Regions from separate parts of the Solibacillus sp. genome, predicted to be linked through region 1. Evidence: riboswitches for the same ligand, from Rfam matches in the RefSeq annotation. Region 1 holds a riboswitch; each other region holds the start of a gene.
What was found. Region 1 has a riboswitch for S-adenosylmethionine ahead of ABS917_RS06010 (O-acetylhomoserine aminocarboxypropyltransferase/cysteine synthase family protein). Riboswitches for the same ligand answer to the same signal wherever they lie in the genome.
Positions count from the first base shown of each region.

Region 2: another riboswitch for S-adenosylmethionine. It lies ahead of metK (methionine adenosyltransferase); the one in region 1 lies ahead of ABS917_RS06010 (O-acetylhomoserine aminocarboxypropyltransferase/cysteine synthase family protein).
Region 3: another riboswitch for S-adenosylmethionine. It lies ahead of metA (homoserine O-acetyltransferase MetA); the one in region 1 lies ahead of ABS917_RS06010 (O-acetylhomoserine aminocarboxypropyltransferase/cysteine synthase family protein).
Region 4: another riboswitch for S-adenosylmethionine. It lies ahead of ABS917_RS13590 (methionine ABC transporter ATP-binding protein); the one in region 1 lies ahead of ABS917_RS06010 (O-acetylhomoserine aminocarboxypropyltransferase/cysteine synthase family protein).

Region 1 covers NZ_JBELZM010000004.1:87,633-91,080, reverse strand. The annotation lists gene ABS917_RS06020 (hypothetical protein) at 1-19, shown strand, start outside; gene nfsA (oxygen-insensitive NADPH nitroreductase) at 266-1,000, opposite strand; SAM riboswitch class I at 1,247-1,361, shown strand; gene ABS917_RS06010 (O-acetylhomoserine aminocarboxypropyltransferase/cysteine synthase family protein) at 1,479-2,783, shown strand; gene ABS917_RS06005 (hypothetical protein) at 2,976-3,374, shown strand.
Region 2 covers NZ_JBELZM010000003.1:14,366-17,813, forward strand. The annotation lists gene pckA (phosphoenolpyruvate carboxykinase (ATP)) at 1-916, opposite strand, end outside; SAM riboswitch class I at 1,115-1,230, shown strand; gene metK (methionine adenosyltransferase) at 1,493-2,689, shown strand; gene ABS917_RS04390 (gamma carbonic anhydrase) at 2,786-3,298, opposite strand.
Region 3 covers NZ_JBELZM010000014.1:24,120-27,567, reverse strand. The annotation lists gene ABS917_RS13765 (ABC transporter ATP-binding protein) at 1-712, shown strand, start outside; gene metA (homoserine O-acetyltransferase MetA) at 762-1,703, opposite strand; SAM riboswitch class I at 1,860-1,967, opposite strand; gene ABS917_RS13755 (nucleoside-diphosphate sugar epimerase) at 2,031-2,783, opposite strand; gene ABS917_RS13750 (AAA domain-containing protein) at 2,799-3,448, opposite strand, start outside.
Region 4 covers NZ_JBELZM010000013.1:116,761-120,208, reverse strand. The annotation lists gene ABS917_RS13600 (MetQ/NlpA family ABC transporter substrate-binding protein) at 1-122, opposite strand, end outside; gene ABS917_RS13595 (methionine ABC transporter permease) at 276-944, opposite strand; gene ABS917_RS13590 (methionine ABC transporter ATP-binding protein) at 937-1,965, opposite strand; SAM riboswitch class I at 2,112-2,214, opposite strand; gene ABS917_RS13585 (thioredoxin family protein) at 2,276-2,578, opposite strand; gene ABS917_RS13580 (toprim domain-containing protein) at 2,586-2,912, opposite strand; gene gcvH (glycine cleavage system protein GcvH) at 3,002-3,382, opposite strand.

The sequences.
Region 1 (3,448 bases):
GATTGAAGGATTGAAATAAACAAATAAAGAAATTTGGGCAGAAGTAGAAGTACCGTTGGATAAGAGGCAAACCCTTATTAAGAAACGGATACTTTGTAAAATTGATTGGAATGTAGGGCGACTCCAGCGGGAAAAGCACGACGCCTGAGACTACAGGCTCAGGCCGTGCCCGCGGAAAGCGTCCCGGAATGGAAATCAATTTTTACCGCACAGCAAAAAAAGCTATTTTTCTCACAGAGAAAAATAGCTTTTTTGGTTTATTACCTTACTTCCAAGTAAAGCCCTGTGAAGCGAGGAAGTCTTTAATATGCGGACGGTTTTGTTCAACCAAGTAATCAGCCATTTGTTTCGTCCATGTTGCAGTCTTCTGATTCGAAGAACGGCTGCTGTAATAGTCTTCCATAATTCCATCGTACTCATCTAGAAGCGTCTCGTATTTATCAACGTCATAACCATTTTCATGCAATACTGCAGCTACCGGTAAACGTGGTTTTGTTTCATTGCGTTTTGTCGGTGTACCAATTGTCATGGCAAATAACGGGAAAACGTACTCCGGTAAATTAAACAGCTCGCTGATTTCCTTAGGATTTGTACGGGCACCACCGATATAGCAAATGCCGTAACCCATTGATTCAGCTGCAATAACGAAGTTTTGGGCAAATAACGCAACATCTGCTACCCCTACAAGCACGTTTTCAGCTGTGTCAGCAGAAATATCAACCCCGTGCTTTTGACCAGCTACCAGCAAACGTTTAAAATCTACGCAAAACAAGAAAGAGGCACCCGCTGTTTTAAACTGAAATTCGTTTTTAGACAGTTCACCAAGCTTCGATTTCTTTTCTTCATCCGTTACCCAAATGACACTGTATGCCTGAACAAAATGCGAACTTGCCGCCATTTGTGCTGTTTCGATTAAATCGATGACAGTTTCTTTTGAAATTTCCTCACCTGTATATTTACGAACAGATGTATGACTGCGTAATAATTCTTTAGTATTCACGTGAACATCTCCCTTTTATGTAATAAAAACTTAATTGTTTATCCTTCAAACTTATTTTAGCCAATATTTTACTTGAAGTCGATTATTAGCGTCTGTTCAAATTCATAGGAAGGGGATTTTTGCATATCGTTATATACAGATAAGAGTAATCAGAATATAAATCTGAAAATTTTAATTTTTTTGTGTTGACATATCGGATTAGTATGTTTTATACTGAGACTCAACGATGGAACACAAATCACATAACTCTTATCAAGAGCGGCGGAGGGAATAGGCCCTGAGATGCCCGGCAACCAGTAAGTGATGAACTGACTAAGGTGCTAAATCCTACAAAATGGACAATCATTTTGAAAGATAAGAGGAGGCAAACTTGCTCATGCGCAACCCTCTTCTTAACTGAAGAGGGTTTTTTTCATTTAAAAAATCCTCCTCAAAAAACACCGATTTCACCATCGATTAAATTTTTGGGGGTAATAAAATGACAAATTTAAGACCTGAAACACTATTATTACACGGGGGTCAAAAGCCAGACCCGGAAACAGGAGCAATCGCAGTCCCGGTTTACCGTACAACGGCCTATGCATTTAACGACACAGCTCATGCGCAACGTCTTTTTGCATTACAGGAAACAGGCAATATTTATTCTCGTATTATGAACCCGACAGTCGGGGCATTTGAAGAACGGGTTGCTTTATTAGAAGGGGGTACTGCTGCAGTAGGGCTTTCATCTGGCGCAGCAGCAGTAGCATTTTCTATTTTAAACGTTGCCGGTGCAGGAGATGAGATTGTTGCGGCAGGTTCTCTTTACGGAGGGACATACAATTTATTCGCAACTACATTGCCTCGCTACGGCATTACAGTAAAGTTTGTGGATGAATCAGATCCTGCAAACTTCCAAGCGGCAATCACTGATAAAACGAAGGCGATCTTCGCAGAAATAATCGGAAATCCAAGCTTGAAAGTACTCGATATTGAAGCGGTAGCGAACATCGCTCATGACAATGGTCTTCCTTTATTAATAGACAGCACATTTGCTTCCCCATACGGAAGTAATCCGATTGAATTCGGCGCGGATGTTGTCATTCATTCTGCAACAAAGTGGATTGGCGGTCATGGAACGACAATCGGCGGGATTGTCGTTGATGCCGGGAAGTTCGACTGGACACAAGGAAGACATCCAGGATTTACGGAACCGGATACTTCTTACCATGGTCTACGCTACGGAATTGACACAGCAGGCGCTGCATTTGCGACAAAGCTTCGTGTTCAACTATTGCGAGATTTTGGTCCAACATTATCTGCTGACGCTGCATTTAACTTCCTGCAAGGACTTGAAACGCTTCATTTGCGTATTGTCCGTCACAATGAAAACACACAAAAAGTTGCCGAGTATTTAAGAAACCACCCATTTGTGGAATACGTAAATTACAACGGCTTTGAAGATTTTGAGACACATGATTTAGCGAAAAAATATTTGAAAAACGGCTTCGGATCAATCATTACGTTCGGTATTAAAGGGGGACGTGAAGCAGGGCGCCAAGTAATTGATAACGTGGAATTATTCTCGCATGTAGCCAACGTTGGGGATGCCCGTTCATTGATTATCCATCCTGCGAGCACAACGCACCAACAGTTATCTGCTGAAGAATTAAAAACTGCCGGCGTATCGGAAGAGCTCATTCGCTTATCGATCGGGTTAGAAGCAGCAGAAGATATTATCGCGGATTTAGAACAGGCATTAGCGAAAGTTGCGGCTGAAGTAGGCGTAGAAACGAACGCATAAAAAACTATAAAAAAGGCTTAGCTTTTCCCATTCGAGAAGCTAAGCAATTTTCAGAAAATTAATCCCTACTATTTTTATAAGTTTTATTGACAAATTAAATACCAAGTAATACAATTGGGATAATAAAATTACCAACCGGAAAAATTTAGAAGTGATGTTGCAGCATCATTGGAAGAAAAGGAGTTGTTCAACATGGGGAAAGTATACAGTGCACAGAACGTTGCAGCCTATATTATTTATGAACTAAATGACGTAAAGGAATTTGTGAACGCTTGCGCTATCCAGCGAATTTTGGCAGATGTAAATACTATGTGGCAGTATGTTTTTGGACACAGTGCTTTCTCAGAACAAGCTCACGATCTTGCCACAGCGGGTTATGTTGTAAAAGAAGTTGCCGAGGAATACAAGATTCATGGTACAGCCCATATTTTATCGCCAGCCAGAGAGTGGTTCTTAAAATATGGTGAATTTCAGTTAGTGGAGCGCCCATATGCGATCCCTGACTACTCCGCAAAAGAGGAAATCGTCATGACCAAGATTTTAACTGCCTATCGTTTACGGACATATAATGATATTAGCGTGGCAGTATAAAATAATTCCGGAACACTAGCGAGCCCCCTTGCTAGTGTTTTTTTATTTTTTGACGACTTCTTGTACGGAGTATG
Region 2 (3,448 bases), on a different contig from region 1:
CACGTGATTCAGGGTCTACAGCAACGTTTTCCAATACTGAACCAAAGCGGATCGCATTGTATATTTCCGGCTCATTTTCAGCAGAAAGGTTGATTGTTTTTGCGTAGCAACCACCTTCAATGTTGAATACGCCATTGTCAGACCAGCCATGCTCATCATCACCGATTAATTTACGGTCTTTGTCAGCTGATAACGTTGTTTTTCCTGTACCAGATAAACCGAAGAATAATGCTACATCGCCTTCTTCACCAACGTTAGCAGAGCAGTGCATCGGGAAGATACCTTGTTCAGGTAACAAGTAGTTCATAATACCGAAGATTGACTTCTTCATTTCACCTGCGTACTCAGTTCCGCCGATTAAGATGATTTTCTTTTCGATAGATGTTATAATAAATGTTTCCGATCCAGTACCGTCTACTTCAGGATCTGCTTTGAAGTTTGGCGCAGATACAATTGTAAACTCGGCAGCGTGTTTAGCCAATTCTTCTGCTGTTGGGCGGATGAATAATTGATGACAGAATAGATTATGCCAAGCATATTCGTTAATTACTTTAATAGATAATTGAGACTCTTTGTCTGCACCAGCAAAACCGTTGAATACATATAACTCGTCACGTTCTTTTAAGTAATTTACAACTTTTACATAAAGTTTATCAAATACTTCTGCTGAGATCGGACGGTTTACTTTACCCCAATCGATTTTATTGTCGCAAATTTCTTCTTTTACTATATATTTATCTTTTGGAGAGCGGCCAGTATACTTGCCTGTTTCAGCACGTAATGCACCTTCAACAGTTAGCGTTGCTTCTCCGCGTGATGTCGCTTTTTCAATTAATTGTGGAACAGATAATTGAGTTTTGATGTTTTCCCCGTTTAAAAGTTCTTTCAGCTCGTTAGCAATTTCTACCGAATTCATCTATTAAATACCATCCTTTTTTATAGTATTCCCTTATAGAGGGGAGTTGATTCCTAATTCAAAAATAGTATAACACATTAAGTGAAATAATCTATACTAATTGCAAATTATTTTTTCGTAAATTTTAGCGGATCGAAAAAAGTCAAAATTTGTTGACAGTACTTGATTTTTTGCGTAAGATGTTTAATTGAACGGATACTCTTATCCCGAGCTGGTGGAGGGGCAGGCCCTATGAAACCCGGCAACCTGCGTATATTTTATACGTGTTGGTGCCAACCTGATGCAAGGGCAAAATTTCCCTTGAACGATAAGAGTGAAAGGTAACGAAACGTAATATCCTTTCCTCACGTGTGATGAACACGGCTATGAGAGAAAGGATTTTTTTTATTTTGTTTTGCAATTTCGTACTGAGCGAAAATTATATAGTTACAGCCTTTCAGACCCTCGTGTTAAAGCAAATATAGCTTGACGTTAAAAAGGCGGATACGCAGAAGCGTAATTGCAATATGACGGACATGGGTAATGAGTACCGTATCAATAAAAAACAATTGCCAAAGTGATTTAGGAGGAAATGACATGACAAATCGTCGACTGTTTACATCAGAAAGTGTAACGGAAGGACATCCGGACAAAATTTGTGATCAAATCTCGGATGCCATTTTAGACGCTATTTTAGCTGCAGATCCAAATGCACGTGTAGCTTGTGAAACTACGGTAACAACAGGCTTAGTATTAGTATCTGGTGAAATTACAACTTCTACTTATGTAGATATGAAAGGAATTATCCGCGATACAGTAGCAGAAATCGGCTATACACGCGGTAAGTACGGCTTTGATGCTGAAAATCTTGCAGTACTAGTAGCAGTGGGAGAACAATCACCAGACATTGCACAAGGTGTTGACCAGGCATTGGAAGCACGTGAAGGTTCAATGACTGAAGATGAACTTGAAGCAATCGGTGCAGGCGACCAAGGTTTAATGTTCGGTTATGCATGTAACGAAACACCTGAACTTATGCCGATGCCTATTTCTTTAGCTCACAAATTAGCGCGTCGTTTAACAGAAGTGCGTAAATCAGGGGAATTGGAATATTTACGTCCGGATGGTAAAACACAAGTAACAATCGAATATGATGAAAACAATGTACCGGTTCGTGTGGATACAATCGTTATTTCAACACAGCACGATGAAGAAGCAACATTGGAACAAATCCAAACAGACATTAAAGAACACGTTATTAAACCGGTAGTTCCTGCTCATTTATTGGATGAGGCTACAAAGTACTTCATCAACCCGACAGGCCGCTTCGTAATCGGCGGACCTAAAGGAGATGCAGGTCTTACTGGTCGTAAAATAATTGTTGATACTTACGGCGGTTATGCGCGTCATGGTGGCGGAGCATTCTCTGGTAAGGATGCAACGAAAGTTGACCGCTCTGCAGCATATGCAGCACGCTATGTTGCTAAAAACATTGTAGCAGCTGGCTTAGCTGACCGTGCTGAAGTGCAACTGGCATATGCAATCGGTGTTGCACAACCTGTTTCAATCGCAGTTGATACGTTCGGTACAGGAAAAGTAGCTGAATCACAAATCGTAAATTGGGTTCGTGAACTTTTTGATTTACGTCCTGCAGGCATTATTAAAATGCTTGATTTACGTCGCCCAATCTATAAGCAAACAGCAGCATACGGACATTTCGGTCGCACAGATTTAAATGTGCCATGGGAAAATACGGATAAAGCAGCTGAATTAAAAGCAAAAGCAGGAATTTAATAAATAAAGGAGCATCCAGTTAAATGGATAGCTCCTTTTTTATAATTTCCAGTTAACCATCTAATTAATAGGTAGAGATTTCGACAAACAGTGAAATTACTTCTGAAGCGATTTATAGTATTGTCCCTTCGCTACATATTCGGAAATAATCCGATCCATATCTGCACGATCTTCTGCAGTTACTTCACGTACGACTTTTGCTGGGCGACCCATTGCTAAACAATTAGGAGGTATCACTTTTCCCGGTGGAACAAGACTGCCGGCACCGACAAATGCTCCCTCGCCTATAACGGCCCCGTCCAATATGATGGAACCCATACCAACTAAAGCGCGTTTTTTAATTGTACAGCTATGTAATATAACTTGATGACCAACTGTTACTTCATCTTCAATAATGAGAGGATAAGCGGGACTTTGGTGAAGGCAGCTCAAATCCTGGATGCTGACACGGTCGCCAATTATTGTTTTGTTCACATCGCCTCGGATTACTGTGTTAAACCAAATTGAAGTTTCGGCTCCTATAGTCACATCACCGGTGATTGTGGCATAGTCGGCAATAAATGCGGAAGGGTGGATCGTCGGTATTTTATCCTTGTAAGGGTAAATCATTTTCATTTCCTCATTTCTTCTATAAAATTGTAGATAAATCTATAGATATCGTAACAAAACGTGAAGATTTTTCAATTAACATTTCTTTTAGATTGGAATGTATTATAATTAAACAAACAAATAGTAATATAATGATGCCGAGATTAAAGA
Region 3 (3,448 bases), on a different contig from region 1:
AAGCTGGCATGTACAAAAGGGACAGCATTGGGCCATTTTAGGGCTGAACGGCTCCGGTAAAACGACTTTGCTGAAAGTAATTAACGGCTATATTTGGCCAAATGAAGGAAACGTCCAAGTACTGGGTGAAACATATGGGAAGACATATATACCAAAACTGCGGACTCGGATCGGCTGGGTCAGCAATGCGATGATCGATAATTTCAACTGGCAGGATAATGCGATTGAAATCGTGCTCAGTGGAAAATTCGGTGCCCTTCGCCTGTTCAATGATGTGACGGAAGAAGAAATAGAACATGCTGTTTCGATTATGAAGCATTTTCACTGCGACCATTTAGCGAATAAATCATTCGAGCATTTGTCACAAGGTGAACGGCAGCGTGTTCAAATAGCAAGGGCCATTATGGCGGATTCGGAAATTTTGATATTGGATGAGCCGTGTGGCGGTCTGGACTTGATCGAACGGGAAAACTTGCTGCAAACGATTGAACAGATTGCAGAAGCAGAAAACGGCCCTACCCTTATTTATGTTACGCATCATGTAGAAGAAATACTTCCTTGTTTTAGCCATGTACTTTTAATGAAAGACGGAAAAAATGTCGAAGCCAATACACGCGAAGTTGTTTTAACTAACGAATTATTAAGCGATTTCTTCGGGCGGGAAATCAGTTTGCAGATCGAACGCGAACGTGCCTGGGTCGCAATTAAATAAACGAACCAGCAGGAGTCCATCTCTTGCTGGTTCGTTTCATTTATAAACATTAAATATGATATTCAATATTTTCATCGACGTAATGCCATTCATACGGTGTTTCTTGGTAAACGTAGTAGTTCAGCCAGTTGTAGAACAACAGATGAGAATGGGCACGCCAAACATTTTTCGGTGCCTGCAGCGGGTCGTTGTTCGGGAAATAGTTAATCGGAATTTCCGTATTGTCCGGATCCTTCTCAACATCGCGGAAGTACTCATCCGATAATGTCGTTGCATCATACTCCAAATGTCCTGTAATCATTATATGCTTATTGTTTTTCGATTGAACGATAAACACGCCCGCATCATCCGAATAGCTTAGTAAACGCAAGTCAGGGTGTGCCCTCACTTCATCAATCGAAACCGATGTATGGCGTGAATGAGGTGCCACATACTCATCACTGAAGCCCCTTACTAAATCTACTGTTAAATCCGTGATCACATGTGAATAAACACCGGAGCACTTTTTCGGCAATTCGAATTTTCCGATGCCAAAATGGTGATACAGGGCAGCTTGAGCGCCCCAACATATATACATGATTGAAGTCACATGTTCATTTGCCCAATCCATTACATGCGTAATTTCATTCCAGTAGCCTACATCTTCAAAATCCATTTTCTCTACTGGCGCTCCCGTAATAATGAGTCCATCAAAACGGCGGTGCTTCACTTGGTCAAACGTCCGGTAAAACGTATCTAAATGCGATTTGGAAACATTTTTTGATTCGTATGTAGCCGTGTTTAAAAATGTCACATCTACCTGTAATGGTGTGTTACCGAGTAAGCGCAGTAATTGCAGTTCGGTTTTCTCTTTTTCAGGCATTAAATTAAACACTAAAATATTTAACGGTCGAATCTGCTGTGTTTTCGCACGGTCTTCCTCCATGACGAAAATCTTCTCTTTTCTAAGCAGTTCACCCGCCGGTAAATGTTTCGGAATATTAATCGGCATTCCACTTTCCCCCTCATAAGCTTTTTCAACTATCTTTTAATAATCTGTGGTATTCAGGCAATGCATTGTTTTAAGAGCGAAACGAACCGTTCCGGAACAATATAAAAAGCCCCTCTCATTCCAGCAAAACAGAATTGAGAGGGGCTTTTTTACCCGTTCTTATCTGCCAAGGTTAACACCTTGCTGGAAGTAGCACCTTTCTAGTTGTACTAGAGGTTGCTGAAGCATCATCGGGCCAAGTCCCTCCGCTTCTCTTGATAAGACTATTAAATTGTCATTAGTGTATCATGTACTTTATAATTTTGCAATAATTCCAAAAATATTATTTCACTCTTCCTGCAGCTGTTCTTTTTCTATATTGAATAAAATTTTCTCCAGCTGTTCATCCCAAACACGTGTCAATGTATTGTATACCCGTACAAAATGCCTGTTCTCCTTTTGATCAAAAAGTAAAAAACATAGGACCGGTATATCATTAATCTGGATCGATTCAGTTGAAACAACACTTGTTATATAGTGCGGTACTTCATCTTCCGCCACGGGTTGTTCGGAAAGTTGCTGTTGAATGAAATCAATCAGCACGGTTTCTTCAATCGCTTCGATTTCTTCTGTTTCGATTGTCGGGAAAGGCTCCGGAAACTCTTCCAAGTCCGCAAATTCCTCCAGATCGCCCTCCAATGGCTGTTCATGAATCGGGCTGTATTGAATAAAATAACTTGTTTCTTCAAGTTCTTCTTCAAAAATGCCCGATTCCAGCTGTGCTTTCCCTTTAGCAGTAAGTGCAAATTCCTGTTCCTTCACAATCATACCCAGTCGTAACATTTTATTCGTCAAATCATGGATAAATAACGGTTCCACCAATAAAATTTCGGCTAAAAGCTCTACATTTTTCAGTTTCGCCTTCTCAAATGAAATGAGCATCATCTTCATTAAAATATCCATGGCATTGCGCATCACCGGATGATATTTCACTTCCAATGTGTGAATCGGAATGGCATATTGCATTTGCTTTTTGATTTCAATGGACGGGTTTTGGACGAGTTCTTTCTGCAGCTGTAAAACTGTATTTTGTAAATCCATTCAATCCCCCTGTTTCTACACAGCAAAATAGCCGTCCTGCTCTTTTGCTGTCGTTAATACATGGGCATACATATCCCGTGTTTTCGCGCTCTTTGGACGTTTTGTAAACATTTCGGTACTGCCGATCATAATAAGCAGTTCCCGAGCGCGGGATAATGCAACATTCAGACGGCGGTAATCTTTCGCAAACCCTATTTCTCCGCGTTCATTGTCATGATTCCGCACCATGCTGACGATAATCACATCCATCTCCATCCCTTGGAATTTATCGACCGACCCTGTACGGATGTGTAAATGAGGTACATTGATTTCCTGTTCAATCAGACGATTGATGCGCTTCACCTGCTCCGCGTAGAATGAAATAACGCCCACCGATTTTAATGCGTCATGTGGAATCAGCCCTTGTGCTTTCGCTTGTTCCGTTGCAGCATTTAATTCAAGAAGCTGCTCTTTAATCTGTTCCAGTTCAGCTAAATTGAATAAACTCGAGCCTTCCTTCATACGCTCTTCAAAATACGGCTTGGCGTTTGGTATATCAAGCCATAGTAAATGGTGGTTTCGTGTAATTTTAGATGTTTCAAGGAAATGATCGCGTACGGCATCCGAATCCTCTAATCCACATTGCAGCTGTTCGGATTCATTTTCGTAAAAAGGTGTGATAGTTG
Region 4 (3,448 bases), on a different contig from region 1:
TCAAGGATTACTGCGTGTGGTGTATTTGATGCACCAACTACTAATTTCTCATCTTCGCCGCCACATGCCGCTAAAGCTAGTACTGAAGCTCCTAAAATAACACTTGATAATAATTTCTTCATTTGTTTTACCTACCCTTTTTTTAGTTTGTTCAGTTTATCGAAACAATTTTTATATTCTGATTATTCATCTTGTAGACGCGCACTTTTTTAAAGTTTGCGTCCACATTGTTTCGATGCACCAATATTTATAATTACGGCCTTATTAGCCACTAACTATCGTTTGTCCACTCTTGCTGTAATGAAATCCCCAATATACTGGATGATGAATACGACAACTAAAATTAAAACTGTTGCCATTAATGTCACATCTGTCCTGTTACGCTGGAAACCGTCAAGGAATGCCAGGTTTCCTAAACCACCAGCACCGATAATGCCGGCCATTGCTGTATATCCTACTAACGCGACAGCTGTAACAGTAATACCAGAAATTAATGCCGGTAAGCTTTCCGGAATCAGCACTTTCCAAATAATCGTAGAAGTTTTCGCTCCCATTGAGCGTGCCGCTTCAATGACACCTTTATCAATTTCTCTTAATGCTATTAATACCATGCGCGCATAAAATGGTGCTGCCCCAATAATTAGCGCAGGTAATGCTGCATTGGCGCCACGGATTGTTCCAAGTAAAAACTTTGTGAACGGAATTAATAAAATGATTAAGACGATAAAGGGAATCGACCGGAAAATATTTACGAGTGATCCTGTCAAAAAGTGTACAATTTTATTTGCCCATAATTGATTGTCGCTCGTTAAAAATAAGACAATACCAATTAAAAGTCCCAGTATAAATGTGATGACTGTCGCAACAGCCGTCATATACATTGTTTCATATGTTGCTTCGAGCATTTTACCCCAATCTACGTTCGGAAATAATTGATTAAACATGCTCAATCACCTCCGCCTGAATTTCTTGCTTCGCTAAAAAGCTCAATGCTTCCGCGACTGCTTTCGGCTCGCCATCGATATGAATAAACAATGTACCGAACGAACCGCCCGTTGTATTTGAGATTTTGCCATGCACTATATTTACAACTACGTCAAATTGCTTAATCATTTGTGAGATGACAGGCTGTTCTGTCGTTGCCGCAGCAAAAGTTAATTTAGCGATTTTGCCTTCTGGATAATTAGCTAAAATCTGTTCCAGTGATGCTTGTGTTTCCTGTGTCTCCCCAGAAGCTTGCGATACGAAGTTCTTCGTAATCGGTGCTTGTGGATGCTGGAATACTTGTAATACATCTCCCTGTTCCACTACTTTTCCGGCTTCCATAACAGCTACTCTGTTACAGATTTTACGGATAACATGCATTTCATGTGTAATGAGTACAATTGTAAGTCCGATGTGTTGATTAATATCAAGCAGCAGTTCCAAAATCGAATCTGTTGTTTCAGGATCAAGTGCTGAAGTCGCTTCATCACATAAAAGCACTTCCGGATTGTTTGCCAACGCACGGGCAATGCCAACACGCTGCTTTTGGCCGCCTGAAAGTTGAGAAGGATACGCTTTCCCTCTTCCTTTTAAACCAACAAGTTCAATTAGCTCTTCTACTCGTTTTTCACGATCAGCTTTTGAAACACCTGCTATTTCAAGTGGAAATGCGATGTTTTCTTCAACTGTACGTGACCAAAGTAAATTGAAGTGCTGGAAAATCATACTTATTTTTTGACGTGCTTCTCGTAGTTTTGCCCCGGAAGCTTTTGCAATATCCTGACCGCCTACTATGACAGAGCCTGTCGTTGGCTTTTCCAAACCGTTCAATAGGCGAATCATTGTACTTTTACCGGCACCACTGTAGCCGATAATACCGTATATTTCTCCTTTGTTAATCGATAGACTTACATTATCAACTGCTGTAAGTTTACCGTTTTTCGTGTTATACACTTTTGTAATATTTTGTATATCAATCATCGGTTGTACTCCTTCTAAATTGAAATAACCTTCCTGCTATTTCAATATCATCTTCTTTTTTTCATTCAAAACCTCCGCTGAATGAAAAAAACCTTTCTACCAAGACAAGTAGAAAGGTTTCACATACATTTATACGGTAAACCGTTCTCTCATCTTTCAAAGTTTACACTTTGTGTGAATTGGCACCTTTGCGAAATCGCTGGTTGCCGGGCTTCATAGGGCACTTCCCTCCACCTCTCTTTATAAGAGTAACGTTATTAAGTTTTATTATTATGAATGTTACTTTATCACGACAAAGTGACTACGTCAATTACTTTTTTAATATTTCATACAAAAACGGTACGGATTTAAATGCATAAATTTTATTCGTTAGTTCCCCGTTGTCTGAAACGATTAAACAAGGTACACTTTCAATTTTCAATTCATAAGGCAAATCCCCTAAATAATTGATATTTGCCATACCAAGCGGGAGATCTGGTAGTAATTTCTCAATGACTTCCAACATTTTTTCCGATACTTCACAAGTGCCGCACATAGGCGTATATAAGAAAAACGCTGTCTGATCATATTGTTGTACGTTCTGTTCCCACTGCTGTTTCGTCCATTGTTCCATTATACTGTCATCCTTCTTTTACTAAAAATTTTGCCTGTAGTAAAATATCCTTTAAGATTTTAGTAGGTGTTTTTTCTACTTCTACATATTCGTGAGGTATGATAAGCTGTGTCGCTTCGGGATATGCACGGTTCATCAGTTTACGTAACTTTTCACCGTTTTTATCTGCATCAAACATCGTGATAATTTCATCTTGCTCATATTCTTCCAATAAATCAATCAAATTGACTTCGCTTATTGTGCCATTTGTACAAATAATCGTCACATCCTCAGCTAATATCGGGAGTAATCTCAATTTATCGGCACGTCCTTCGACAACAAGGCATTTTCCCATACGTACACGCTTCCTTTCAAAGTCACCTTTATGTATAGAATAACAAAAAAACACTAAAACCTTTAATTAGAAGGCTTTAGTGTTCCAGATTATTGTTCGATTAAAGCAGTGTAAGCATCTGCGTCTAATAATTCTTCAACTTCCGCTTCACTTGTTAACTCAACAGTAACCATCCATGCATTTCCGTATGGAGATTCATTTACGAATTCCGGATTGTCCAGTAATTCTTCGTTGATTGCAACTACTTTACCCGAAAGTGGTGCATATAGTTCAGAAACTGTTTTAACAGATTCTACACTACCGAAAGGCTGATCCTTTGAAATTTCATCGCCTACTTCAGGTAACTCTACGAATACGATATCGCCTAATTCAGACTGTGCGAAATCTGTAATACCGATTGTCGCTTTACCGTCTTCAATTTTAACCCACTCATGCTCTTTTGAATAACGTAATTCTTTTGGTGTGCTCATTCGAAAACCTCCATGTTATATGTAGTACATTCAAGTTCATTTTGCCATATTTCGTTCGGAAATACA